DNA from 4 places in the Bradyrhizobium sp. JR4.3 genome. Region 4 is predicted to be linked to each of the others. Evidence: predicted binding sites of a transcription regulator. Region 4 holds the regulator's gene; each other region holds the start of a gene.
What was found. The regulator LexA, encoded in region 4, represses DNA repair genes until DNA is damaged. The targets are predictions, from matches to a motif close to TGTTCNNNNTGTGTTCNG.
Positions count from the first base shown of each region.

Region 1 (5,932 bases), on a different contig from region 4:
TCGCGGCCTACGCCGAGAAGATCGCCCCCTACGGCTATACCCAGCTCGACCTGCGCAATCGTCTCGCTAGCCCCGGCAATGTCGCGCACTGGCTCGGTACCGACGAGCTCGGCCGCGACGTGCTGTCGCGGCTGCTCGTCTCGATCCGCATCTCGCTCCTGATCGCGTTTGGCGCCACGGCGATCTCGGCCATCGTCGGCACCACGCTTGGTTTCCTCGCCGCGCATTTCCGCGGGCCCGTCGAGCAGCTGGTGCTGATGTTGTCCGACTTCCAGGCCAGCATGCCCTTCCTGATCATGGCGCTCGCGGTGCTGGCCTTCTTCGGCAATTCGCTGCCGCTCCTGATCGGCTTGATGGGATTTTTCGGCTGGGAGCGCTACGCCCGGATCGCGCGCGGCCTTGCCATTTCCGCCAATGCCCAAGGCTATGCGGCGGCGGTCCGGCAGCTCGGCGCGACGCCGGCGCGGATTTACCTCCGGCATATCCTGCCCAACATCGCCTCGACCCTGATCGTGTCGACCACGCTGGTCTTTCCCGAGGTGATCCTGATGGAGTCGGGCCTGTCGTTTCTCGGCCTCGGCGTGCAGCCGCCGATGACCAGCCTCGGCAACATGGTCGGCTACGGCCGCGAGTACCTGACCCGGGCACCCTGGATCATGCTGGCGCCGGCCACCACCATCGTGGTGACCACGCTGGCGGTCTCGGTGATCGGCGATTGGCTGCGAGACCGGCTCGATCCCGAGCTGCAATAGGACTTCAGCTCTCGTGTCCCGGACGCGCGAGGCGCGAGCCGGGACCCAGGAAGCCATAGCACGCGCTGCCAGATGGGCCCCGGCTCTGCAGCGCACCGTCGAAGAGACGCTGCGCTGCGTCCGGGGCAGGTGAGAGAGCCCGCGCCGGGAGCAGGGGAGCCCTGTCCGGCCCAAGTTCCCGTTGCGCGCGTTCCCCCCGTGCGCTATCCGGCCGGAAAGGCCTGAGGCGGCTTCGAAAATTTGCCCCGCCCGGCCAGCCAAACCCGAGGACGGAAACCGCCGTGCCAGCCTATCGCTCCCGCACCACCACCCACGGCCGCAACATGGCGGGCGCCCGCGGCCTCTGGCGCGCGACCGGCATGAAGGACGGCGATTTCGGCAAGCCGATCATCGCGGTGGTCAATTCCTTCACCCAGTTCGTGCCCGGCCACGTCCATCTCAAGGACCTCGGCCAGCTCGTCGCCCGCGAGATCGAGCAGGCCGGCGGCGTGGCGAAAGAGTTCAACACCATCGCGGTCGACGACGGCATCGCGATGGGCCATGACGGCATGCTCTACAGCCTGCCGTCGCGCGAACTGATCGCCGACAGCGTCGAGTACATGGTCAACGCCCATTGCGCCGACGGCATGGTCTGCATCTCCAATTGCGACAAGATCACGCCCGGCATGCTGATGGCGGCGCTGCGGCTCAACATCCCCGCGGTGTTCGTCTCGGGCGGACCGATGGAGGCCGGCAAGGTGACGCTGCAGGGCAAGACCAAGGCGGTCGACCTGATCGATGCCATGGTCGCAGCCGCCGACTCCAAGGTCAGCGACGAGGACGTCAAGGTGATCGAGCGCTCGGCATGCCCGACCTGCGGCTCGTGCTCGGGCATGTTCACCGCCAATTCGATGAACTGCCTCACGGAAGCCCTCGGCCTTGCGCTCCCCGGCAACGGCACGGTGGTCGCGACCCATGCCGATCGCAAGCGCCTGTTCGTCGAGGCCGGCCACACCATCGTCGACATCGTGCGCCGCCACTACGAGCAGGACGACGCCTCGGTGCTGCCGCGCAATGTCGCGAACTTCAAGGCGTTCGAGAACGCGATGACGCTCGACATCGCGATGGGCGGCTCGACCAACACGGTGCTGCATCTGCTCGCCGCGGCCCATGAAGGCGAGGTCGCGTTCACCATGCAGGACATCGACCGTCTCTCGCGGCGCGTGCCCGTGCTGTGCAAGGTCGCACCGTCGGTCGCCGACGTGCATGTCGAGGACGTGCATCGTGCCGGCGGCATCATGGGCATCCTGGGCGAGCTCGACCGCGCCGGTCTGATCGACACCTCGGTCTCGACCGTGCACGCGCCGACCATGAGCGATGCGCTGGAGCGCTGGGACATCAAGCGCTCGAAGAGCGAGTCCGTCCGCACCTTCTTCCGGGCTTCGCCAGGCGGCATCCCGACCCAAATCGCCTTCAGCCAGGAGCGTCGCTACGACGAGCTCGATACCGACCGCGAGAAGGGCGTCGTCCGCAACCTCGAGCACGCCTTCAGCAAGGACGGCGGTCTTGCGGTGCTCTACGGCAACCTCGCGCAGGACGGCTGCATCGTGAAGACCGCCGGCGTCGACGCCTCGATCCTGAAATTCTCCGGCCCCGCCCGCGTGTTCGAGAGCCAGGATGCGGCGGTGGAAGGCATTCTGGGCGGCAAGGTCGTTGCCGGCGAAGTCGTGGTCATCATCTATGAAGGCCCGCGCGGCGGCCCCGGCATGCAGGAGATGCTGTATCCGACCAGCTATCTGAAATCGATGGGGCTCGGCAAAGCCTGCGCGCTCGTCACCGACGGACGCTTCTCGGGCGGCTCGTCGGGCCTGTCGATCGGCCATCTGTCGCCGGAAGCGGCCGAAGGCGGCAACATCGGTCTGGTCAGGACCGGCGATCGCATCGCCATCGACATCCCGAACCGCAGCATCACGCTGGAGGTCTCCGACGAGGAGCTCGCCAGCCGCCGCGCCGCGGAAGAGGCGAAGGGCGATGCCGCCTGGCAGGCGATCGGCCGCAAGCGCAACGTCTCGACCGCGCTTCAGGCCTACGCCGCGCTCACCACCAGCGCCGCGCGCGGCGCGGTGCGCGAGGTGAAGCGTCGTCCGAAGTAGGAGCGTCTCGTGCGAGCGTGACCGCAAGCAGCACGCATGGTCAACAAGTTCTGAACGGCCGGCGAAAGCCGGCCGTTTGCATTAAGGATGCCCCGACGAACTTCGGCAACGCAAGGTTTTGCCGCGTATACTGATGCGACCTTCGCAAATCCATTTCGGGCAATTGGGGCACCACACTAATGTCTCGCACTCTCGCTGTCGTTTTCTCGACCGTCGTCGCTGCGATTTCCATGACCGGCGCGGCTTCCGCCGGCTGTTACAATTGCTACACACCCCCGCCGTGCACGACCTGTTACCAGCAGCAATACGTGCAGCCGCAATACCGCACCGTCGACGAGACCGTGATGGTGTCGCCCGGCGCCGTCGTGGCGCACCGCGCGCCGGCGCAGTACCGCACCGTGATGGTGCCGCAGACTGTGATGGTGGCGCCGCCGAGCGTCCAGTACGAGCGCATCCCGCCCCAATACGCCACGCGCCAGCGCGTCGAGATGGTCCAGCCGGGTTATTCTTATTACGCGCCAGTGCAGATGGGCTGCGCGTCCTGCGGGTACTGAGCCAACGCGGAGACGAAGAATTCAACGGCGCTCCTCAGAGGGCGCCGTTTTTCTTTGCAGCCGGCAAACCAGGTCCGGAAAGGGAGGCGACTCCAAACCGGACCTCAACCAGAGACGTCTTGGGAGATGCCGCCAGTGTCCGGGATTGCTGAGAAGCGCATACTAAGGGAACAGACTGACGCCGCCTGACAGGTTGGGTGTTTGGGGCAGGGCACCAACTTCGCGTTGCCACGCCCCGCCGACTACGTTAAGCGACAGCAATTCCGGGTTTGGAAGGGTGGCCGAGTGGTTTAAGGCACCGGTCTTGAAAACCGGCGTGCCCGCAAGGGTACCGTGGGTTCGAATCCCACCCCTTCCGCCAGTCAAGCCAAAAACTCAAATAAAATCAGACTTTGGCGGTTTTGGCTCACCAAAAGCTACTAACCAATACCGTAGCTTGCGCTTGGGGGAGCCAAGGGCTAATTACCTGGACGGAACAAATAGAGAACAATATGGTGCGTGTCGAATCTGCGGAGTAACGTGCATGCTGGCAACGAATCCACCCGAGGTTGTGCAAGGAACGACTCCATTGGCAGGTGCAAAATTTTTTGACGAAAGATCGGATCAATCGGAAACTAAAGCGAGGATTATTCAGAAATACTTTTACGCCTGGGCCAACGTGATCATACCGAGTGCAAAACTGCATGGAGGCAAGATTGCCTACATCGATCTTTATGCTGGACCCGGACGCTATAAGGACGGCGCTGCGTCAACGCCGCTCCTCGTGTTGGAGCACGCTATCGAAGATAAGAACATGTGCGACATGTTGGTGACTATCTTCAACGACGCGGATGGAAACCATACAGCGACGTTGCAAGGAGAAATCGACGCGCTGCCCGGCATAGAGAAGCTCAAATACAAGCCGACCGTGAATTGTGGCGAGATTGGTGCCGACGCCGAAAAGGAACTTTCCGAAACTCGATTGGTACCTTCCTTCACGTTCGTTGATCCGTTTGGCTATAAGGGGCTGTCGCTCAAAATCGTAAATGGCGTCATTAAAGATTGGGGATGCGATTGCGTCTTTTTCTTCAACTATGGACGCATCAATGCTGGTCTTTCGAACGACTTGGTCAAGAAACACATGGACGCTCTGTTCGGTGTCGAACGTGCAGATGATCTGCGCAAGAAGATCGAAGGAAAATCGCCTGACGAGCGTGAGACGCTAATCCTTGAAGAGCTATCACAGGCTATCAAAGGCATGGGTGGAAAATTCGTGCTGCCGTTTCGTTTCAAGCGTGGTGCGCGAACCTCGCATAGTTTGATCTTCGTATCGAAGCACTTTAAAGGCTACGAGATCATGAAAGGGATCATGGCAAGCGAAAGCTCGACTGATGATCAGGGCGTTGCTTCATTCACATACTCCCCGGCAGACGCTTCCACTCCTCTGTTGTTCTCGCTATTGCAACCGTTCGACAAGCTACTAGCGGATTTGCCCAAGGTGTTTGCAGGCGAGACGCTAACGATGCGCCAGATTTACGAAGATCATTCCGTTGATACCCCGTACACGGACAAGAACTACAAAGAGGCTCTTAGACAACTTGAAGCGTCAGGAGTGATCACGGCTGATCCACCAGCAGCGCAGCGACCCAAACGGGCGGGCTCCGTCACCTTCGCGGACCGCGTAAAGGTTACGTTCAACTAGGGATGTCGCAATGGCCACCAACTCACCAATCGAATGGACAGAAGCAACGTGGAATCCGGTGGCAGGGTGCACAATCCTGTCGCCGGGTTGCACCAATTGCTATGCGATGCGACTTGCTAGGCGATTGGAGGCCATGGGGCAACCAAAGTACGCGGGCACAACGCGCGTATCAGGTGGACGCGCCAAATGGAACGGCAAGATCGTTCTAGACGAAGCTGCCTTGAACATACCGCTGAAGTGGAAGACACCCAAAGTTATCTTCGTCAATTCAATGTCGGACTTGTTCCACGAGAACGTGCCGCTGGAATTCATCGGCAAGGTTTTTGATGTGATGCAACGTGCTCGACACCACACATTTCAAATTTTGACCAAACGAGCAGGACGGCTCGCTAGCATTGCGAACCAGCTGCCCTGGCCGAATAACGTCTGGATGGGCGTAAGCGTCGAAAACGACGAATATACCGATCGAATTGACCATCTGCGTTCGACACCGGCATTCATCAAGTTCTTGAGCCTCGAACCGTTGCTTGGCCCACTTGAGAACTTGGATCTTGAGGGCATCGACTGGGCTATTGCGGGCGGCGAAAGCGGTCCTGCCGCGCGCCCGATGGACCCTGATTGGGTACGATCGATTCGGGATCAATGCGTAGATGCGGGCGTTGCCTTTCACTTTAAGCAGTGGGGTGGAGTGCAAAAGAAGCAAACCGGCCGGGTGTTGGACGGGCGAACGTGGGATCAACTTCCAACTACGAAGGCATCCGTGATTTTGGCTTAAAGCTAAGTTTTCACGCCAAATGGTCAGTAGTGCTGGTG
Region 1 is NZ_JBEPQF010000003.1:160,229-166,160, forward strand. Features, by position in the region: gene ABIB91_RS06690 (ABC transporter permease) at 1-752, shown strand, start outside; gene ilvD (dihydroxy-acid dehydratase) at 1,034-2,884, shown strand; gene ABIB91_RS06700 (hypothetical protein) at 3,115-3,438, shown strand; tRNA gene ABIB91_RS06705 (tRNA-Ser) at 3,710-3,799, shown strand; gene ABIB91_RS06710 (three-Cys-motif partner protein TcmP) at 3,962-5,119, shown strand; gene ABIB91_RS06715 (DUF5131 family protein) at 5,130-5,894, shown strand.
Region 1: a site for LexA is predicted at 3,910-3,927, ahead of ABIB91_RS06710 (three-Cys-motif partner protein TcmP). Genes of this name have one in related genera too.

Region 2 (5,932 bases), on a different contig from region 4:
TCCATGTCGCGCACGTTCATCTTGAAGCCGCCGGGCATCACGATGTCGCCGGGCTTCTGGTCCGGCTTGCAGGCCCCCAGCCATTTCGCTTCGAGCTGCAGGGTCGTGTCGCGGCCTGCTGCGCCGGCGGCGCCGCCTTGCGCGTGCGACGACGTCTTCACTGTATAGGCCGAATTGAAATCGCCGGTGATCTCGGCATGCGAGGTCGTGCTGATGCCGGCGACATTGCATTCGGAATCGCTGACATAGCCGGTCGCGGTCTTCTTGATGTCCTGCTTGGCGCAAATCTGCTTGGCCATGGGGGAGACGTTGTTGTTCATCTCCTTGTCGACGGTCTCGTCGGTGCAGTGCTGCATGGTCATCTCGGGCACCGGCGTGCCGGTCCTGACCATCTTCAATTCCCACAGGCCCGCCTTGCGCACCGGCAGGTCGTCAGCGCGGGCGCTGCCTGCCGACACGACGAGGCAAAGGGCGGAGCCGAGCAAAGCGAGTTTGCGCGTCATGTGGGAAGCTCCCGGCTGAGAGGTAGCGGCGCTGCGAAAGCGCCTCAGTAGAGCGTGCGGATCGGCTGGTCGGCCGCGCCATAGGGCACCCAGCGGCAGGAGAACGAGATGTAGCCGCCCTCATAGGCCTGCATCGCCAGGAATTTGGCGACCTTGCCGTAGCGCGCGCAGTGATCGACCGCGACCTGCCGCGCATCGACCTGGGTTGCCATCGAATAGGCGATGATACCGCCGGTGTCGTTGCCCTTGAACGGAGGCACCGGAAGGAGATCGGCGCGCGCCGACTGGCTCGCCATCATACCCAAGGCAAGTAGGCCCGCGGCCGCAATGATTCGCATTCCCGTCACTCCGATTGGTTGGTGGCAGTTTACGGTGCCGGCGCGGCGGTGGAAAGAACCGAAGACCCCTCTGGTGCAGCATTGCGGTCAACTCGTCGGCAAGTGTTGCCGCGCTGCACTTGACCTCCCCCGGCCTTCACGGCACCGTCGGACCCTCGCAGATCATGCTGTCTGGATTGCCCATGCGCGCCTCGACCTTCCTGAAATCGCTCCGCTTTGCCGCCGTGCTCGGCCTCCTGTTCGGGGCGCTGTCGCTCGGTGAGGCCAGGGCCGCCAATCCGCTGGAGCTGAATTTCTGGCTGAGCGGGCCGCGCTATGACGGCAACGTCTCCGAATGCGACAGGGCGCTGCCGACGATCGCCAGCCAGTTCTGGGAGAAAGAAAGCTCGTTCTGGAATTCCTCGTTGAAGATCACCGGCTTCTCCGCCGTTCACGAGACCGCGTTCCGGCCCTGGGCGTCCGACAACATCCCGCGCCGCTATTGCACCGGCGAGGCTATGCTCACGGATGGCAAGCTGCGCAAGGTGCATTTCTCGATTGTCGAGGATGGCGGCTTCGCCGGCTACGGCCAGGGCGTCGAATGGTGTGTGGTCGGGCTCGACCGCAACTGGGCCTACAACCCGGCCTGCCGCGCCGCCAAACAATAATTGCAAAAGTCCTGATCCGGACCGATCAGGCGGCCGAACGACGGTCGTCCGAATTTTGTTCTTGAAATGTTCTTACCGCCTGCTAGGCTCTTCTGCACAGTCTAGTTGAGGGGCGTCGCCATGTTTCATTCCAGATTGCATTTTTTCTCCCGCCTTATGATCTCGCTGACGCTTGCAGCCGGGCTGGCTGCGCTGGCCGGCGGTGCCAAGGCCCAGGACAAGCGGCAGAACACGCCCGGCGAATTCGATTTTTATGTGCTGTCGCTGTCGTGGTCGCCCTCCTTCTGCGAGGAGGCGGCGGAGCGCGGCGGCCGCTCGCAGACCCAGTGCAGCGGACGGCCCTACGCTTTCGTGGTGCATGGTCTGTGGCCGCAATATGAGAACGGTTTTCCGGAATATTGCCAGCGGCCCTCGCCGCGGCTGAACCGCAGCATCGTCTCCTCCATGCTCGATCTGATGCCGGCGCCGGGTCTGATCTTCAACGAATGGGACAAGCACGGCACCTGCTCGGGGCTCGCCGACCGCAGCTATTTCGAGACGATCCGGAAGGCGCGCGCCGCGATCAAGATTCCGGCTGAATATCTCGATCTGTCGCAGGCCAAGACCGTGGCGCCGGCGGAGGTGGAGGAAGCCTTCATCAAGGCCAATCCGGGCCTCAGCAATGCCGCCGTCTCGATCACCTGCAACCGGACGCGGCTATCGGAAGTCCGCATCTGCCTCAGCAAGGACCTGCAATTCCGCGCCTGCGAGGAGATCGACCGCCGCGCCTGCCGCCGCGACCAGGTGGCGATGCCGCCGATCCGGGGTGGGTAGCCCAGGCATCGTGCCTCTTTGCTCAAGCCGCCACGTGGCGTAGTGCTCTTGCATGAATTACCGCCACGCCTTCCATGCCGGCAACTTCGCCGATGTCATCAAGCACATCGTGCTGGCGCGCATCATCACCTATCTCCAGGACAAACCGGGCGCGTTCCGCGTCATCGACACCCATGCCGGCGCCGGCCTCTACGATCTCGAAAGCGACGAGGCGCGCCGCGGCGGCGAGTGGCTGACGGGCATTGCGCGGCTGATGCAGGCGCGGCTGTCGAACGACGCCATGGCACTGACCAAGCCCTATCTCGACATCGTCCGCGCCTTCAATCCGAAAGGCGAGCTCAAGGCCTATCCGGGCTCGCCGCTGATCGCGCGCGCCCTGATGCGGCCGCAGGATCGCCTCGTCGCCTGCGAACTCGAGCCGAAGGCGCGGAAAGCGCTGATCGGCGTGCTGCGCCATGACGAGCAGGCCCGCGTGGTCGACCTCGACGGCTGGATGGCGTTGCCGGCTTTCGTGCCGCCAAAGGAACGGCGCGGGATCGTCCTGATCGACCCGCCGTTCGAGGCAAAGGACGAGTTCGAAAAGCTCGGCGAGGCCTTCTCGACGGCTTTCGCGAAATGGCCGACCGGTATCTATGTAATCTGGTATCCCGCCAAGAGCCGGCGCGCCACCGACGCGCTGGTGCAATCAGTGGCGCGGCTCGCAGCCGCAGCAAAACCGCCGGGAAAATGCCTGCGCCTCGAATTCAGCGTGGCGCCGCAGGCCGACGGTGCAACTCTCACCTCCACCGGGCTCTTGATCGTCAATCCCCCTTACACGCTGCAGGGCGAGCTCAAGACGATCCTGCCCGAGCTGGAAATGCCGCTCGGCCAGGGTGGCGCTGCCAGATTCCGATTAGAGGTGCCGAGACCGTAACACTCCGGCATCTTGGGAAAAATATGCAGGAGCGGTGGTCAATCTGCGGAGAACCGTATTATGCTGTTTCCGTGACTGGCTTTACGTTCCGCTTCCGCGAATGGTTGCGGCGGAGTGAAGGCCTAAGAAAGATCCAGTCGGACCAAATGGTCTGCCCAAGGATGGCCAGCTCCCGGGCTTCGTAAGGCCCGGTCATGTCGTGACGTGCGTCTGCGTCACGACGGAGGAGCAATGAGGGGGAGTTTCCCGATGGCCATGACGGGAACGGTCAAGTTTTTCAACGGTGAGCGCGGCTACGGATTCATCAAGCCGGACGACGGGGGCCGCGACGTCTTCGTACATATTACTGCTGTGGAGCGGGCCGGACTGAAGGACCTTGCCGAAGGACAGCGTATTACTTTCGAAGTCGAACCGGACAAGAAGGGCAAGGGGCCGAAGGCGGTCGATTTGGTCATCCTTCCCTAGCGAGCCTGGCGTAAAAAAAATCCCGGCCGCAAGCGGCCGGGAGGTTGGTCCGGTATTTTCTTCTTAGCTATCAGAAGTGATAGTTCACGCCTGCGCGCACAACGCTGGCGCTATAGCCGTTTGACACGCCTGTAATCGCGAACTGACTCGTCGACAGATCGATATAGAGATATTCGAGCTTGGCGCTCCAGTTCGGCGCGAATCCGACTTCCGCGCCGGCACCGATGGTCCAGCCAGCGCTGGTGTGCGACTCGGTCCAGCCGAACGTCTGCGCGCGCAGCTCGCCGAAGGCGAGGCCCGCCGTGCCGTAGAACAGCACGTTGCTGAAGGCATAGCCGGCGCGGCCGCGCAGGGTACCGAACCACGGATTGGAGAACTTCCACGGCGCGAAGGTGTCGTCGGCACCGGCGGCCTGGATGTCGCCCTCGACGCCGAACACCCAAGGGCCGGTCTGGAAATTGTAGCCGGCCTGAACGCCGCCGACGAAGCCTGACGGCTTTGCGGGATTGTTGTTCACCGAACCCCATTCATAGCCGAGATTGGCACCGAGATACGGGCCGGCCCAGCTATAGGCATTGAGCGGCTGATTGACCGTATAGGGCGCACGCTGCCCGTAATTGAGATCGGCGGCCTCTGCCGAAGCCGTCCAGCCGACTGCAGCCAACGCGGCTGCGCCCACAACGAGCGCCTTCATCACACACTCCAACGCAACTGCCGTCACCGGTGCGATGCCTGCGCCGCCGCGCGAGGCAAAACCGCATGGTTACGGAACCACCACTTTTTCGCGTAAGATTTATCGAGAGTTTTAAGTTAAAGGCCTGTTAAGTCGGGTTACCGGGCTGTTAACAGGCTTAAGCAAGCGTTACCGGGAACTGCGCCGCCATCCTGTGCGTGCCGCACGGCCGGAACTTCAAATCGGCACCCGCAGCGCCTAAATTCGCACCATGGTTCACGATTCCACCGACAATCCGGACGACGCACGCACGCGCAAACCCGTGCGCGGCAACGCACCCGATGTCCCGGCCCAGGAAACCGAAGCGGCGCCGCCCGACCTCGATCCCGCCACAGCAAACGGCGACGACGAGGACGACGCACGGCTGCCGGACATCCTGGAAGAGAGCGGCACCGTCGGCGAAGAGCCGCTGGCGACCGGCCACGAGGCGATCGAACGCGCGGTCCGCCTCGCTCCCACCTCGCCCGGCGTCTACCGCATGCTCAATGCGAATGCCGACGTGCTCTATGTCGGCAAGGCCAAGAACGTCAAAAAGCGCCTGTCGAACTATGCGCGCCAGAGTGCGCCGCAGCCGGCCCGCATCCTGCGCATGATCGCCGCTACAGTTACCGTGGAAATCATCTCGACCCACACCGAGACTGAAGCACTGCTGCTGGAGGCCAACCTCATCAAGCAGCTTCGGCCGCGCTTCAACGTGCAGCTGCGCGACGACAAGTCGTTTCCCTACATCCTGATCACGGGCGACCATTGGGCGCCTCAGATCCTGAAGCATCGCGGCGCGCAGACGCGGCCCGGTCGCTATTTCGGCCCGTTCGCCTCTGCCGGCGCCGTCAACCGCACCATCACCGCGCTTCAGCGCGCGTTCCTGATCCGCTCCTGCACGGATTCCTTCTTTGAGAGCCGCTCGCGGCCCTGCCTGCTCTATCAGATCCGCCGTTGCGCCGGCCCCTGCACCCGCGAGATCGACTTCCCCGGCTACACGACCCTTGTGCGCGAGGCGAGCGACTTCCTGTCCGGCAAGAGCCATGCGGTGAAACAGGAGCTTGCCGCCGAGATGGAGAAGGCCTCCGGCGAGCTCGAATTCGAGAGCGCCGCGCTCTACCGCGACCGCCTCGCTGCGCTCTCCGCGATCCAGTCGCAGCAGGGCATCAATCCGCGCACGGTGGAAGAAGCCGACGTGTTCGCCATCCACCAGGAGGGCGGCTTCTCATGCGTCGAGGTGTTCTTCTTCCGCACCGGGCAGAACTGGGGCAACCGCGCCTATTTCCCGCGCGCGGAGAAGACGTATACGCCGGAAGAGGTGCTCGGCTCCTTCCTCGCCCAGTTCTACGACGACAAGCCGCCGCCGAGGAATATCCTGCTCTCGCACGAGATCGAAGAGAGCGAGCTGCTCGGCAACGCGCTGTCGATCAAGGCCGGCCGCAAGGTCGAAGTGTCCACGCCGAAGCGCGGCGAGAAGAAGGAGCTCGTCACCCACGCGCTCACCAACGCGCGCGAGGCCCTGGGCCGCAAGCTCGCGG
Region 2 is NZ_JBEPQF010000019.1:145-6,076, forward strand. Features, by position in the region: gene ABIB91_RS26230 (DUF3617 domain-containing protein) at 1-503, opposite strand, end outside; gene ABIB91_RS26235 (hypothetical protein) at 548-841, opposite strand; gene ABIB91_RS26240 (hypothetical protein) at 1,024-1,488, shown strand; gene ABIB91_RS26245 (ribonuclease T2 family protein) at 1,609-2,301, shown strand; gene ABIB91_RS26250 (23S rRNA (adenine(2030)-N(6))-methyltransferase RlmJ) at 2,354-3,214, shown strand; gene ABIB91_RS26255 (cold-shock protein) at 3,464-3,679, shown strand; gene ABIB91_RS26260 (outer membrane protein) at 3,750-4,373, opposite strand; gene uvrC (excinuclease ABC subunit UvrC) at 4,624-5,932, shown strand, end outside.
Region 2: a site for LexA is predicted at 1,545-1,562, ahead of ABIB91_RS26245 (ribonuclease T2 family protein). Genes of this name have one in related genera too.

Region 3 (5,932 bases), on a different contig from region 4:
GATGGTCTTGAGATCGACGCCGGATTCCCGCATCCACACCAGCAGCGTCGAGCCCGACAGCGCCAGCGGCAGCCCGGACGAGAAGCCGAGGAACAGCACGATCAGCACCCGCCGTTGCAGGTAAACGGCAAGGCTATCACGCCAGGAGGTGGGGGTCGTGTCGGGGCCGGCAGGGGAGGTCGCGTCGGGTGCGGTCATGGGTGGGTGTTAGCAGATTCTGGCCGCCACAAGTGAGGTGTCGCTCCTGCCGGCCAAAGAGGAGGTGTCGTCGCCCGGCTTGACCGGGCGACCCAGTATTCCAGAGGCCGGCATTATGGGGGCCAGCAATCCCCGAATAGAGATCGTTCCAATCCGGATTGTCTTTCTCGATCAACGCGATCTTCCAATCGCGCTTCCACTTCTTCAGCCGCTTCTCCCGTTCGATCGCATTCTCGGGGTCGTCGAACTGCTCGAAGTAAACGAGCTTCACGACATCGTAGTCTTTCGTGAAGCTCTCGATCAGTTTCAACTTGTGCTCTGCCACCCGGCGGATGAGATCGTTCGTTACGCCAATATAAAGCGTGCCACCCATCTTGCTGGCGAGAATGTAGACGTAGTAGCAGCGAGCGCCCATCTGCCGCCTCTGGGATACTGGATCGCCCGGTCAAGCCGGGCGACGACAGCGAGATTGAGGCGGCAGGTTACCGCATCTCAGCGTAGAATCACTCCCCAGCCTGGAGCTTCCTCGGGAACAGTTCGGCAGCGCCGGTCGCTACGAGATGCGGGGCTTCGGGCGCATCGGTCTTGCTGAAATCGAGCTCTTCGATCCGCCCCGCGCGCTTCTCGATCTTGTCGGCGGAGATCAGGATCTGGCGGACGTCTTCGTTGGCGTCGGCAAAGTGTTTCTGCAATTTCAGCACGCGCTCGCGCAGGCGGCCGAGATCGTCGCCGAGCTTGATCACCTCGGTCTGGATCTGGTCGGCGGCATCGCGCATGCGCGCGTCCTTCATGATCTGCTGCATCACCTGGATCGCCAGCATCAGCAACGAAGGCGACACCAGCACGACGCGGGCGCGATACGCCTTCTGGATTACGTCGTCGAAACCGTCGTGGATTTCGGCGTAGACCGATTCCGACGGCACGAACATCAGCGCCATGTCCTGGGTCTCGCCGGCGACGAGATATTTTTCGGCGATGTCGCTGACGTGCTTCATCACGTCGCCGCGCAGCCGCTGCGTGGCGATCCGCTTTTCCTCATCGGTGCGCGCATCATGCAGCGCGGTCATCGCTTCCAGCGGAAATTTCGCGTCGATGCAGAGCGGCCGCTGGTCGGGCAGGAACACGACGCAGTCCGGACGCTTGCCGGTCGAGAGCGTGAACTGGAACTCGTAGGCGCCCTTCGGCAGACCGTCCTGGACGATCGCTTCCATCCGCGCCTGACCGAAGGCGCCGCGCGACTGCTTGTTGGCGAGCACGTCGCGCAGGGTCGTCACCTGTGTGGTGAGGTCGGTGAGGTTCTTGTGCGCGCTGTCGATGATGCCGAGCCGCTCGTGCAGCGCGCGCAGGCTCTCCATGGTGTTGCGGGTGGTGTTCTCCATGGACTGGCCGACGCGGTGGGTCACCGAATCCAGCCGCTCGTTGACCGCGCGTGCCATGTCTGCCTGGCGACCGGCCAGCGTCTGGGTCATGGCATCGACCCGCCCCGAAGCCTCGCTCTGGGCATGCAGCATCTGGCTGATGCGCTCCTCGAGTTCGTCGGCGCGGATCGCGTTGGCCATCGCAAGTTCCGCCCCGCGCCGCCCGGAGCGCGCGATCACGACGGCGATGACCGCCAGCAGGATGAGGACCAGCGCGCCGAAGCCGATCAGCGCGTCCACGGTGCGCACCGGCCAGTCGCCGAGCATGAAAATGATCTCGTTCATGCCCCTGCTTCTAGCCGATTCGCTCGGCGGCACGAACGAATAGCGAACATTTAGTGTAAATGCCTCGTTAATTTTTATGGTTAACGAAACCTGAAGTTTTATGGTTAGCGGAGGGTTAACGGGGTTCCCGGCCGGATTGACCGCGTCCGGCGCCCGGCTTAAATCGCGGCCATGGCCCTCAGAGAAATCATCATCCTGCCCGACAAGCAGCTGCGTCTGGTCTCCAAGCCGATCGAGAAGGTCACGCCGGAGATCCGCAAGCTTGCCGACGACATGTTCGAGACCATGTACGACGCGCCCGGCATCGGGCTCGCGGCGATCCAGATCGCGCAGCCGTTGCGGCTGATCACCATGGACCTCGCCAAGCCCGACCAGGACGGCGAGACCAAGCCCGAGCCGCGCGTCTTCATCAATCCGGAAATCATCGCCTCCTCCGAGGACCTGTCGGTCTACGAGGAAGGCTGCCTGTCGATCCCCGAATATTACGAGGAGGTCGAGCGTCCCGCGAAGGTGCGGGTGCGCTACATCGATCTGGACGGCAAGGTGCATGAGGAGGACGCCGAAGGCCTCTACGCCACCTGCATCCAGCACGAGATCGACCATCTCAACGGCGTGCTGTTCGTCGACTATCTGTCGAAGCTCAAGCGCGACCGCGTGCTGAAGAAATTCGAGAAAGCCGCCAAGCGCGCGGAGTAGTTTTCGGTGCTGCCCCACGCTCCCCTGCGCTCCCTCCCCCCTTGTGGGGGAGGGCGGGGGAGAGGGGTAGCCCAGGAGGAAGTCTATCCGTCATCTGATCAAGTGCGTGCGGTGAGCGCTCATGCCGAGAGAGCGCGTCGTGTGGCACCCCTCTCCCTAAGCCTCCCCCACAAGGGGGGAGGGAACGTACCGAGTCCTTGTCATGCCCCTCCGCCTGATCTTCATGGGCACGCCCGATTTCTCCGTGCCGACGCTGCTCGAGCTCGTCGCGCACGGCCACGAGATCGCGGCCGTGTATACGCGCGCGCCGAAGCCCGGCGGACGGCGTGGCCTGCAATTGCAGCCGACCCCGGTGGAAGAGGCCGCGCGAAAGCTCGGCGTGCCCGTGCTGACGCCGAAGACGTTGAAGACGCCGGAGGCGCGGGAAGAATTCCGCGCCTTCGACGCCGATGCGGCCGTCGTCGTCGCCTATGGCATGATCCTGCCGCAGGCGATCCTCGATGCGCCAAAGCTCGGCTGCTACAATCTGCACGCTTCGCTGCTGCCACGCTGGCGCGGTGCTGCTCCCATCAATCGCGCGATCATGGCCGGCGATGCCGAGAGCGGCGTGATGGTGATGAAGATGGATGTTGGCCTCGACACCGGCGACGTCGCCATGGCGGAACGGCTCGCGATCACGGACAATATGACCGCGCTCGATCTGCACGATCGTCTGGCCCGGCTCGGTGCCGATCTGATGGTGCGCGCCATGGCCGCGCTCGACCGCGGCGGGCTTCAGCTCAAGCAGCAGAGCGAGGATGGCGTCACCTACGCCGCCAAGATCGACAAGGCCGAAGCGCGGATCGACTGGACCAGGCCCGCGCGCGAGGTGCTGAGCCATATCCACGGCCTGTCGCCGTTTCCCGGCGCCTGGGCCGAGCTCACCGGCGTGAGCGAGAACGCGCGCGTAAAAATCCTGCGCTGTGAATTGGCGAAGGGTTCGGGTACGCCGGGCGAGGTGCTCGACGATCACCTCACCATCGCCTGCGGCGAGGGCGCAATCCGCCTGATCGAGCTCCAGCGCGAAGGCAAGGCGCGCATGCAGGCCGCGGACTTCCTGCGTGGCGTGCCGCTGAAGTCCGGCGCCAAATTCACCTGACGCTGTCATACCCCGCGAAGGCGGGGTATCCAGTACGCCGAGGCTTCTCGGTCGAACGGATAGGCTGCGGAGTACTGGATCGCCCGGTCGAGCCGGGCGATGACAGCGAAACTGGACAAGATGCCCCGCTACAAGCTCACCATCGAATATGACGGCGCGCCGTTCTTCGGCTGGCAGGTGCAGGAGACGCTGCCCTCGGTGCAGGGCGCGCTGGAAGCGGCGGTGAAGGCGATGACCGGCGCGGATGCGCGCGTGCACGGCGCCGGGCGCACCGATGCCGGCGTGCATGCGCGCGGCCAGGTCGCGCATGTCGATATCGACAAGCAGTTTCCGCAGGGCCGTTTTCGCGACGGCTTGAATGCGCATTTGCGCCCGCATCCCATCGCCGTGGTCGAAGCCGATATCGTGCCGGAGACTTTCGAGGCGCGCTTCTCGGCCATCAAGCGCCACTATCGCTACCGCATCGTCAACACCCGCGCCAATCTCGCGCTCGATGCCGGCCACGCCTGGCGTGTGCCGCGCCGGCTCGATGCCGATGCGATGCATGCGGCGGCACAACGCCTGCTCGGCAAGCACGATTTCACCACCTTCCGCGACACCGAGTGCCAGGCCAAGTCGCCGGAGAAGACGCTCGATCAACTCGACGTGCTGCGCGACGGGCGCGAGATCACGATTCTCACCTCGGCGCGCTCGTTCCTGCACAGCCAGGTGCGCTCGATGGTGGGGTCGCTGATGTGGGTCGGCGAAGGCCGCTGGACCGCCGAAGATCTCTCCGCAGCGCTCGCTGCACGCAACCGCGCCGCCTGCGGCATCGTCGCCCCGCCGGACGGGCTGTATCTGATGCAGGTGGATTACTGATTGGGGTGAGGGCGCGCGCTCTCGCTACATCCACCACTGTCATGCCCCGGCTTGACCGGGGCATCCAGTACGCCGCGGCCTCTCGGCTCAGTCACTGCCGTCTCTGGAATACTGGATCGCCCGGTGAAGCCGGGCGATGACAGCGGAGGGTTTGGCGGCAATGGGGGCTACGCAAAATACCTCGCCAAAATCCCGCGATACACCTTCGTCAACTGCTCCAAATCCCCAACCGGCACGCGCTCGTCGACCTGGTGCATGGTCTGTCCCACCAGGCCGAACTCGATCACCGGGCAATAGCTCGAGATGAAGCGCGCATCCGAGGTGCCGCCTGAGGTCGACAGCTCCGGCTTGCGGCCCGTCACTTCCTCGATCGCGGACACCGCGAGATCGGTGAACGGGCCGGGCTTGGTCACGAACACGTTCGAGTTCGAAGGCTCCCAGACGATGCGGGCGCGGATCCGGTTGCCGCAGGCTTTGGTCAGCCGCGTCTCGACCAGCTCGCGCAGGCTCGCCTGGGTGTGATTGTCGTTGTAGCGGATGTTGAATTTTGCGCGGGCTTGTCCTGGGATGACGTTGTTGGCGGTGTTGCCGACGTCGACCGAGATGAATTCGAGATTGGAGGCCTGGAACTGCGCGCTGCCATGGTCGAGCGGTTCGTCGGAGATCGCCACGATCAGCCGCGAGATATCAGGCACCGGATTGGCGGCGCGGTGCGGATAGGCGACGTGGCCCTGCACGCCGTCGACATACAGCGTGCCCGATTGCGAGCCGCGGCGGCCGACCTTGATGGTGTCGCCGAGCGCCTCGACATTGGAGGGCTCGCCGAGCACGCAATGGTCGAATTTCTCGCCGCGCTCCGCCGCCCACTTCAGCAGCTTGATGGTACCGTTGATGGAGACGTCTTCCTCGTCGCCGGTGATCAGGAATGAGATCGAACCTTTGCCGTCGCTGCGTGGCTTGCCGTCGTTCGCGGCAAGATGCTCCAGCACCGCGGCGACCGAGCAGGCGATGCCGCCCTTCATGTCGACCGCGCCGCGCCCGTGCAGAAAGCCGTCCTTCACCTCGCCGGAGAACGCGCCGACGCTCCAGGCGCTCTCGTCGCCCGGCGGCACCACGTCGGTGTGGCCGGCAAAAGTGATGTGCGGCCCGTCAGTGCCGATCCGCGCATAGAGATTGTCGACGTCGGCGGTGCCGGGCTCGCTGAAGGTGACGCGGTGGCACGTGAAGCCGGCTGCGTTGAGTGCTTTTTCGAGCACGCCCAGCGCACCGGCATCGGCCGGGGTTACCGAGGGGCAGCGGATGAGATCGCGGGCGATCGAGAGAGCATCGGTCATACGCC
Region 3 is NZ_JBEPQF010000008.1:105,205-111,136, reverse strand. Features, by position in the region: gene ABIB91_RS15445 (AmpG family muropeptide MFS transporter) at 1-198, opposite strand, end outside; partial or broken gene ABIB91_RS15440 (GIY-YIG nuclease family protein) at 317-613, opposite strand; gene ABIB91_RS15435 (DNA recombination protein RmuC) at 702-1,901, opposite strand; gene def (peptide deformylase) at 2,073-2,597, shown strand; gene fmt (methionyl-tRNA formyltransferase) at 2,800-3,735, shown strand; gene truA (tRNA pseudouridine(38-40) synthase TruA) at 3,856-4,593, shown strand; gene dapE (succinyl-diaminopimelate desuccinylase) at 4,761-5,927, opposite strand; gene ABIB91_RS15410 (DUF805 domain-containing protein) at 5,924-5,932, opposite strand, start outside.
Region 3: a site for LexA is predicted at 1,933-1,950, ahead of ABIB91_RS15435 (DNA recombination protein RmuC). Genes of this name have one in related genera too.

Region 4 (5,932 bases):
GGGACTGTCGGCGCGGCAGCCCGACATCCTGATCGCCGGGGATGGCGCGAGCGTCGCGGTGCGGGGCAAGGACGGATATCTGCACCTGATCAGGACCAGCAAGGACAGCTTTCTGCTCAAGGAATGGCTCGCTGCCGACGCCGATCCGCGCGATGCCGGCAGAGCCTCGCTGGCTGATGGCGTGTCCTGTGACGAATCCGGCTGCGTGACGCCACTGATCGACGGGAGGCTGGTCGCGCTGGCACTGCGGGTCGACGCTCTCGCCGACGATTGCAGTCGGGCCGCGCTGGTGGTGACGACGCGTCCCGCGCCGCCCGATTGCGCGGCGATGGTGGTCGATCGGCAGCGGCTCGCCAGCCAGAGCGCACTGGCGCTGACGCAGCGTGGTGACGGATTTGTGGTTCAGGCGGTGAGGGCGAGAGGCACGAGCCGCCCCTGGTTGCCGGCCGGCGCCGGCGAGGGTGATTTCGACGGCAGCCTTGCGCCGAAGGCGACCGCGCCCCGCATCAAGGACGCAACGCCGGCGGAGACCGACTTGCAGGCCGACGATTGATCTGATGGTGCGGAGCAACGCAGCGGGTCGGTGCGTCCGCTCGGATTCGCTGGCGCAAACCACACCATCTCGCCGGCCACGGCGCCGGCGATGGCAATTCAATCCTGACCTCCGACCTCGTAGCCGGAGGGCGGCTGTTTCAGCCGATCGGCAGGTGCGTGACGGTCGGCTGCCTGTCGGCGATGATCTGCGCCTTGTGCTCGCGCTCGATGACCGACTGGGTCACAGGCAGTTGCAGCACGGTCGCGCGCTGGCCTTCGACGAGCTGCGTCACCAGCACAAATTTGCCGTCGGGGAATTCGATCGCGTCATGATGGCGGTCGGGAACGTGCGGATCGATCTTGCCGAACTTGCCCACGCGGGAATTGATGGTCCGCGTCCAGATCCAGCGATTGTCGTAGCGGACGTCGTCTGCGAAGGCGAGCTCCGTTCCCGGCAGCAGGCAGACGGCAACAGACGGATCGGCTGCGGAGGCGAAGCCGCGCGTCGAGGTGCCGCGGAAATTTGTCGAGACGATCGTCTCGCCGACTTCGGCGGGGCGCGACGCGACGGCATGCAGGCTGTAGTCACACATCGGGTGCTCCTCATGCTGGGATAGCAACCCGCGTCTCTTATCGAGGCGCAGGCCTCTATCAGAGTTGAAGCACGAAAGCTCTGCTCGGTTGTGGGCAAATCTGCGGCTGGTTTCCGCAAGCCGCGATCACATTATCTTTCCCGAATTCAATAGGAACAAAGCGAGTTGCGATGCATTCGGGAGGCGCATGCGCGAATCTTGCCGGCTGGTGCAACGACCTCGATCGCTGGTCGCTGTTTCCTCGCACACCCGAGCCGCGAAGCGGTGCTGTTTCGGTGCTGCTTCGTGGGCGTCGCGAGGAGCCAGCGCCGGAGGAGGGGCCGGATAGTCTGTGCAGAACCAGAAAGACTATCCAGCCGGAGCGGACGATGATCCGCTCCAATCTCTGACCGGCGATGCCGATCGGAAGCGCGCGAGGCGCCAACTTCTCCAGGTATCAAGTACGTCCGGTATCAGTACTTCCGGTAAAGCCCGATCAGCTTGCCCTGAATCTTCACCCGATTGGGCGGCAGGATGCGGACCTCATATGCAGCGTTGGCGGGCTCGAGCGCGATCGAGGCGCCGCGACGGCGGAAGCGCTTCAGCGTCGCTTCCTCGTCGTCGATCAGCGCCACCACGATGTCGCCGGTATCGGCGCTCTCGTTGCGCTGAATCAGCGCCATGTCGCCGTCAAGGATGCCGGCATCAACCATGGAATCACCGCGCACTTCCAGCGCGTAATGTTCGCCCGAGCCGAGCATGTCGGGCGGTACGCTGATGGTGTGGCTGCGTGTCTGCAACGCCTCGATCGGCGTGCCGGCCGCGATGCGGCCCATCACCGGTACCGCCACGGGGCGTTCGCCCTCGTCCGCGGGCAGGCTGGAGCCCGCACGCACCTTGCCGAGATTGCCCTCGATGACGCTCGGGGTGAAGCCGCGGCGGCTGCCGGCGGCTGCCTGGAGCTCCGGCAGCTTGATGACTTCAATCGCACGGGCGCGGTTGGGCAGGCGTCGGATGAAGCCACGCTCCTCGAGCGCCGTGATCAGGCGATGGATGCCCGACTTCGAGCGCAGATCGAGCGCATCCTTCATCTCGTCGAAGGAGGGCGGCACGCCGCTTTCCTTCAGACGTTCACTGATGAACCGCAGAAGCTCGTATTGTTTGCGCGTTAACATCTCGACCAAAGTCCCCCGGTTGATGTCGTCCGATTCCGAGACGCAGAATTCGGCAATAAGCCGCTACATGCTCGAAACAAATCATGAACGGACACTATATGTTCGATACATGTTCCGCAACTGCTTAATTTACCGTGAACAGAGCAAACTCCGCGGAACGCGCGTTGCGGGGGTGCTCAGACGGGGAGCCGCAACACTTCGCAAGCTGTGCCGGCTTCGGCCTTCGGCGCGAATGGTGCGCGCACGAGAAGTACCTGTGCTGCAGCGAGATTCGCAAGCAGCGAAGAGTCCTGATGGTTGACGGGAAGAACGACGCGTGTGCCATCGTCACGCTCCTCCAGATGCGCGCGCAGATAGTCCTCGCGCTGGTCGTTGGCGCCGACGCCGCGGCCGAGCACGGCGCGTTCGCGGCGATGGTGAATCACTGAACGGCCCGACAGGGCGCGAATCAGCGGCACCATGAACAGGAAAGCGCACACGTAGGACGATACGGGATTGCCCGGCAGGCCGATCACACCCATTGCGCCGAGGCGCCCATGCATCATCGGCTTGCCTGGCCGCATCGCGATCTTCCAGAACGCCATCGCGATGCCTTCGTCCCTCAGTGCCTGCTGGACCAGATCGTGGTCGCCGACTGATGCGCCGCCGGTCGTGATCAGGATGTCGGCGCCGCTCTCACGGGCGCGGCGGATGCCCGCGGTGGTCGCCTCCAGCGTGTCGGCGGCAATACCGAGGTCGATGGTCTCGGCGCCCTCGCTGCGGGCGAGCGCGTGCAGGGCGTAACCGTTGGAATAGACGATCTGGCCGTGGCCGGGCGTGGTGCCCGGCATCACCAGCTCGTCGCCGGTGGCGAGAATCGCGACCTTCGGACGCCTGAAAACGGCAAGGTGCGGATAATTCATTCCGGCGGCGAGCGCGAGGTCGCGCTCGGTGAGACGACTTCCCTTGCGCAGGAGCACGTCGCCCTCGCGGAAATCGACGCCGGCGGGGCGGATGTGCCGTCCGGCGATCGCGGCTTCCTTGATCGTGATCCGCTGGCCGGCGGCGACCGTGTCCTCCTGGATCACGACGGCGTCCGCGCCACCGGGAACGACCGCGCCGGTGAAGATCCGTACGGCCTCGCCGGCGCCGATCGTCCCGGCGAACGGTCGGCCCGCCGCGACTTCGCCGATGACGGTCAGCTCCGAATCGATCGTCGCGGCATCGGCCGCGCGCACCGCGTAGCCGTCCATCGCCGACATCGCCTGCGGCGGCTGCGTGCGCCGCGCCGCGACGTCACGCGCGAGCACGCGATGGTAGGCCTCGTCGAGGGAGATCATTTCTTCCGGCAGCGGCTCTGCACCCGCCAGCACCGCGGCAAGCGCGTCGGAAACCGGCATCAAGGCCACGGCGAAAACTCCTGCTCGGCACGTTCGGGCGAATGTTCCGCACGTCTTCTAGCCGAGCGCGGGCGCAGAGGCAAAAACGGCTGAGCGGGCACAGTCATCCCGCCGCTTCACATTGTTCCGGAAGGCAGGATCAAGCGCGTCGCGGCATGATCCGAAGAACCTGACAAATCGGCAGGAGAGTGGTCATGGAAGCGACGAAAATCACGGCAAGGAAAATCACGGCAAGGCGAGAACGACGAGCGCCCTGGCCTGCATCGATCAGCTCCCTGCCTGCCCGGGAGTTACGTCGGGCGCCTTGGCTCCCTGGTCTTTGTCGGGCAGCGGATCGGCCTGGGATTTCAGGTCGGCGGCCTTGCTCACAAGCTTGGCGGAAAGGTCCGAATCTGAAGTTGTCCTGGCGAATTCAAGAAGAAGAGAGGCCTGCTTGGTGAGGTAGGTTTTGCCCAGCACGATGATGCATCCGTCCGTAGAAGTCCCAACGGACTCTAAGAGTCCGGAAGGCGGTATTCCGTTCCCGGAACTCTGTACAAAAATGCACAAAGTGATCGGGTTCCTCAATTTCTCAAAATTGGTCCCGTGGGGCGGTGCCGCCGTGGGTTTCGCGACACCGACTCCTCGTCAAATGCCCAATGCCTTCAATGCGTTCCCGACGTCACGCGGCGAGGTCACATGCACCGCCGTCAAGCCGCGCGCCCGCGCTCCCTCGATGTTTTCAGCAAGATCATCGAAGAACACGATGCGCCCGGCGGGCACGCCGATCGCCGCAACGACGTGGTCGAAGGCCTCCGCATCCGGTTTGCGCAAGCCGATGCTGGACGACAAATACAGCTCGCGGAAATGGCCGAGGAGGTCGGCATATTCCCTCGAGAAATGGTCCACGTGCGGCCGGTTGGTGTTGGAGAAAGCGTAGAGCGGCATCTGCTTCGCTGCCCGCGGTAGCAGCTCGGCGATGTCAGGCATTTCGCCGGCGAAGATCGCGTTCCAGCCTTCCAGGAACTGCGCGTCCGAAATGCCGATTCCGAGCGAGGCTCGCAATGAGGCGAAATAATCCTCATCGCTGATCTTCCCCATCTCGTGCAACCGATAGGCTTCGCTGTCCCGCACATAGCGCGCGACGATGGCTTCGGGCTTGCAGCCGGCATGTCCCGCCCAGCAGGCGATTGCCTTGGAGAAATCGATATCGAGCACCACGCGGCCGAGATCGAACAGGAGCGCATCCGCGCTGCCGGGAGAGAGCGATGTCACCTGCATCCTTTCACTCAGTATCGATATGGCTCGTGGTCGAACAGCGGAAACGCGCTGAACACACTCGGCGCGTTGGTTGCGGTCGCCTGGTGCAGGCAGGATTTGTCGAGCTCGGCGAACGACGTCGCACCCAAGAGGCCGAGGCAGCGCAGCACTTCGTCCTCGAGCAGCTCCAGCATGCGCGCCACGCCGGATTCGCCGGCCGCCGCCAGCGCCCAGCATTGTAGCCGGCCGATGCCGACGAGGTCGGCACCCGCCGCGATCGCCTTGACGATGTCGGTGCCGCGACAGACGCCGCCATCGACCATGATTTTGGCGCGGCCGTTCACGGCATCGACGATCTCGGGCAGCACATGCATGGCGCCGCGACCGTGATCGAGCTGACGGCCGCCATGGTTGGAGACGTAGATCCATTCGACGCCGTGATCGATCGCGATCAGCGCGTCCTCTGGCGTCGCGATGCCCTTGAGGATCAGCGGGATCTTGAACTTGTCCTTGATCATCTTCACCGTCCGCCACTCCAGACCCTTCTGGTAATCGCCGCCGGTGGCGCGCAGGCGGCTCTCGCGAACGTAGCGCTTGGCGATGTCACGTTCGCGACGGCTGTAGTGAGCGGTGTCGACGGTCAGGCAGAAGGCGGCGTAGGCGTTCTTCTCGGCCCGGCTGACGACGTCGGCAACGAAGGCGTCGTCGCCGCGCACATAGAGCTGGTAGAGGCGCAGCGCGTCGGGCGCAGCTTCGGCGGTCTTCTCGAGGCCGGGCTCGGACACGGAACTGAGCATGTGCGCCGCACCGAAAGTGCCGCAGGCGCGTGCCACGCTCGCCGCACCATCCGGATCGAAGATCTCAAGCGCGCCGACGGGGGCGAGTACCACCGGCAGGCGCATCTTGCGGCCGAACTGCTCGACCGAGCCGGTGACCTTGCGGACATCGCGCAGCACGCGCGGGCGAAAGGCGATCTCGTCCAGTGCCATGCGGTTGCGACGCATCGTGGTCTCGGTCTCGGCCGCGCCGACGA
Region 4 is NZ_JBEPQF010000031.1:53,844-59,775, reverse strand. Features, by position in the region: partial or broken gene ABIB91_RS33170 (ComEC/Rec2 family competence protein) at 1-553, shown strand, start outside; gene ABIB91_RS33165 (hypothetical protein) at 693-1,127, opposite strand; gene lexA (transcriptional repressor LexA) at 1,580-2,281, opposite strand; gene ABIB91_RS33155 (molybdopterin molybdotransferase MoeA) at 2,458-3,669, opposite strand; gene ABIB91_RS33150 (hypothetical protein) at 3,928-4,119, opposite strand; gene ABIB91_RS33145 (HAD family hydrolase) at 4,288-4,920, opposite strand; gene ABIB91_RS33140 (alpha-hydroxy acid oxidase) at 4,929-5,932, opposite strand, start outside.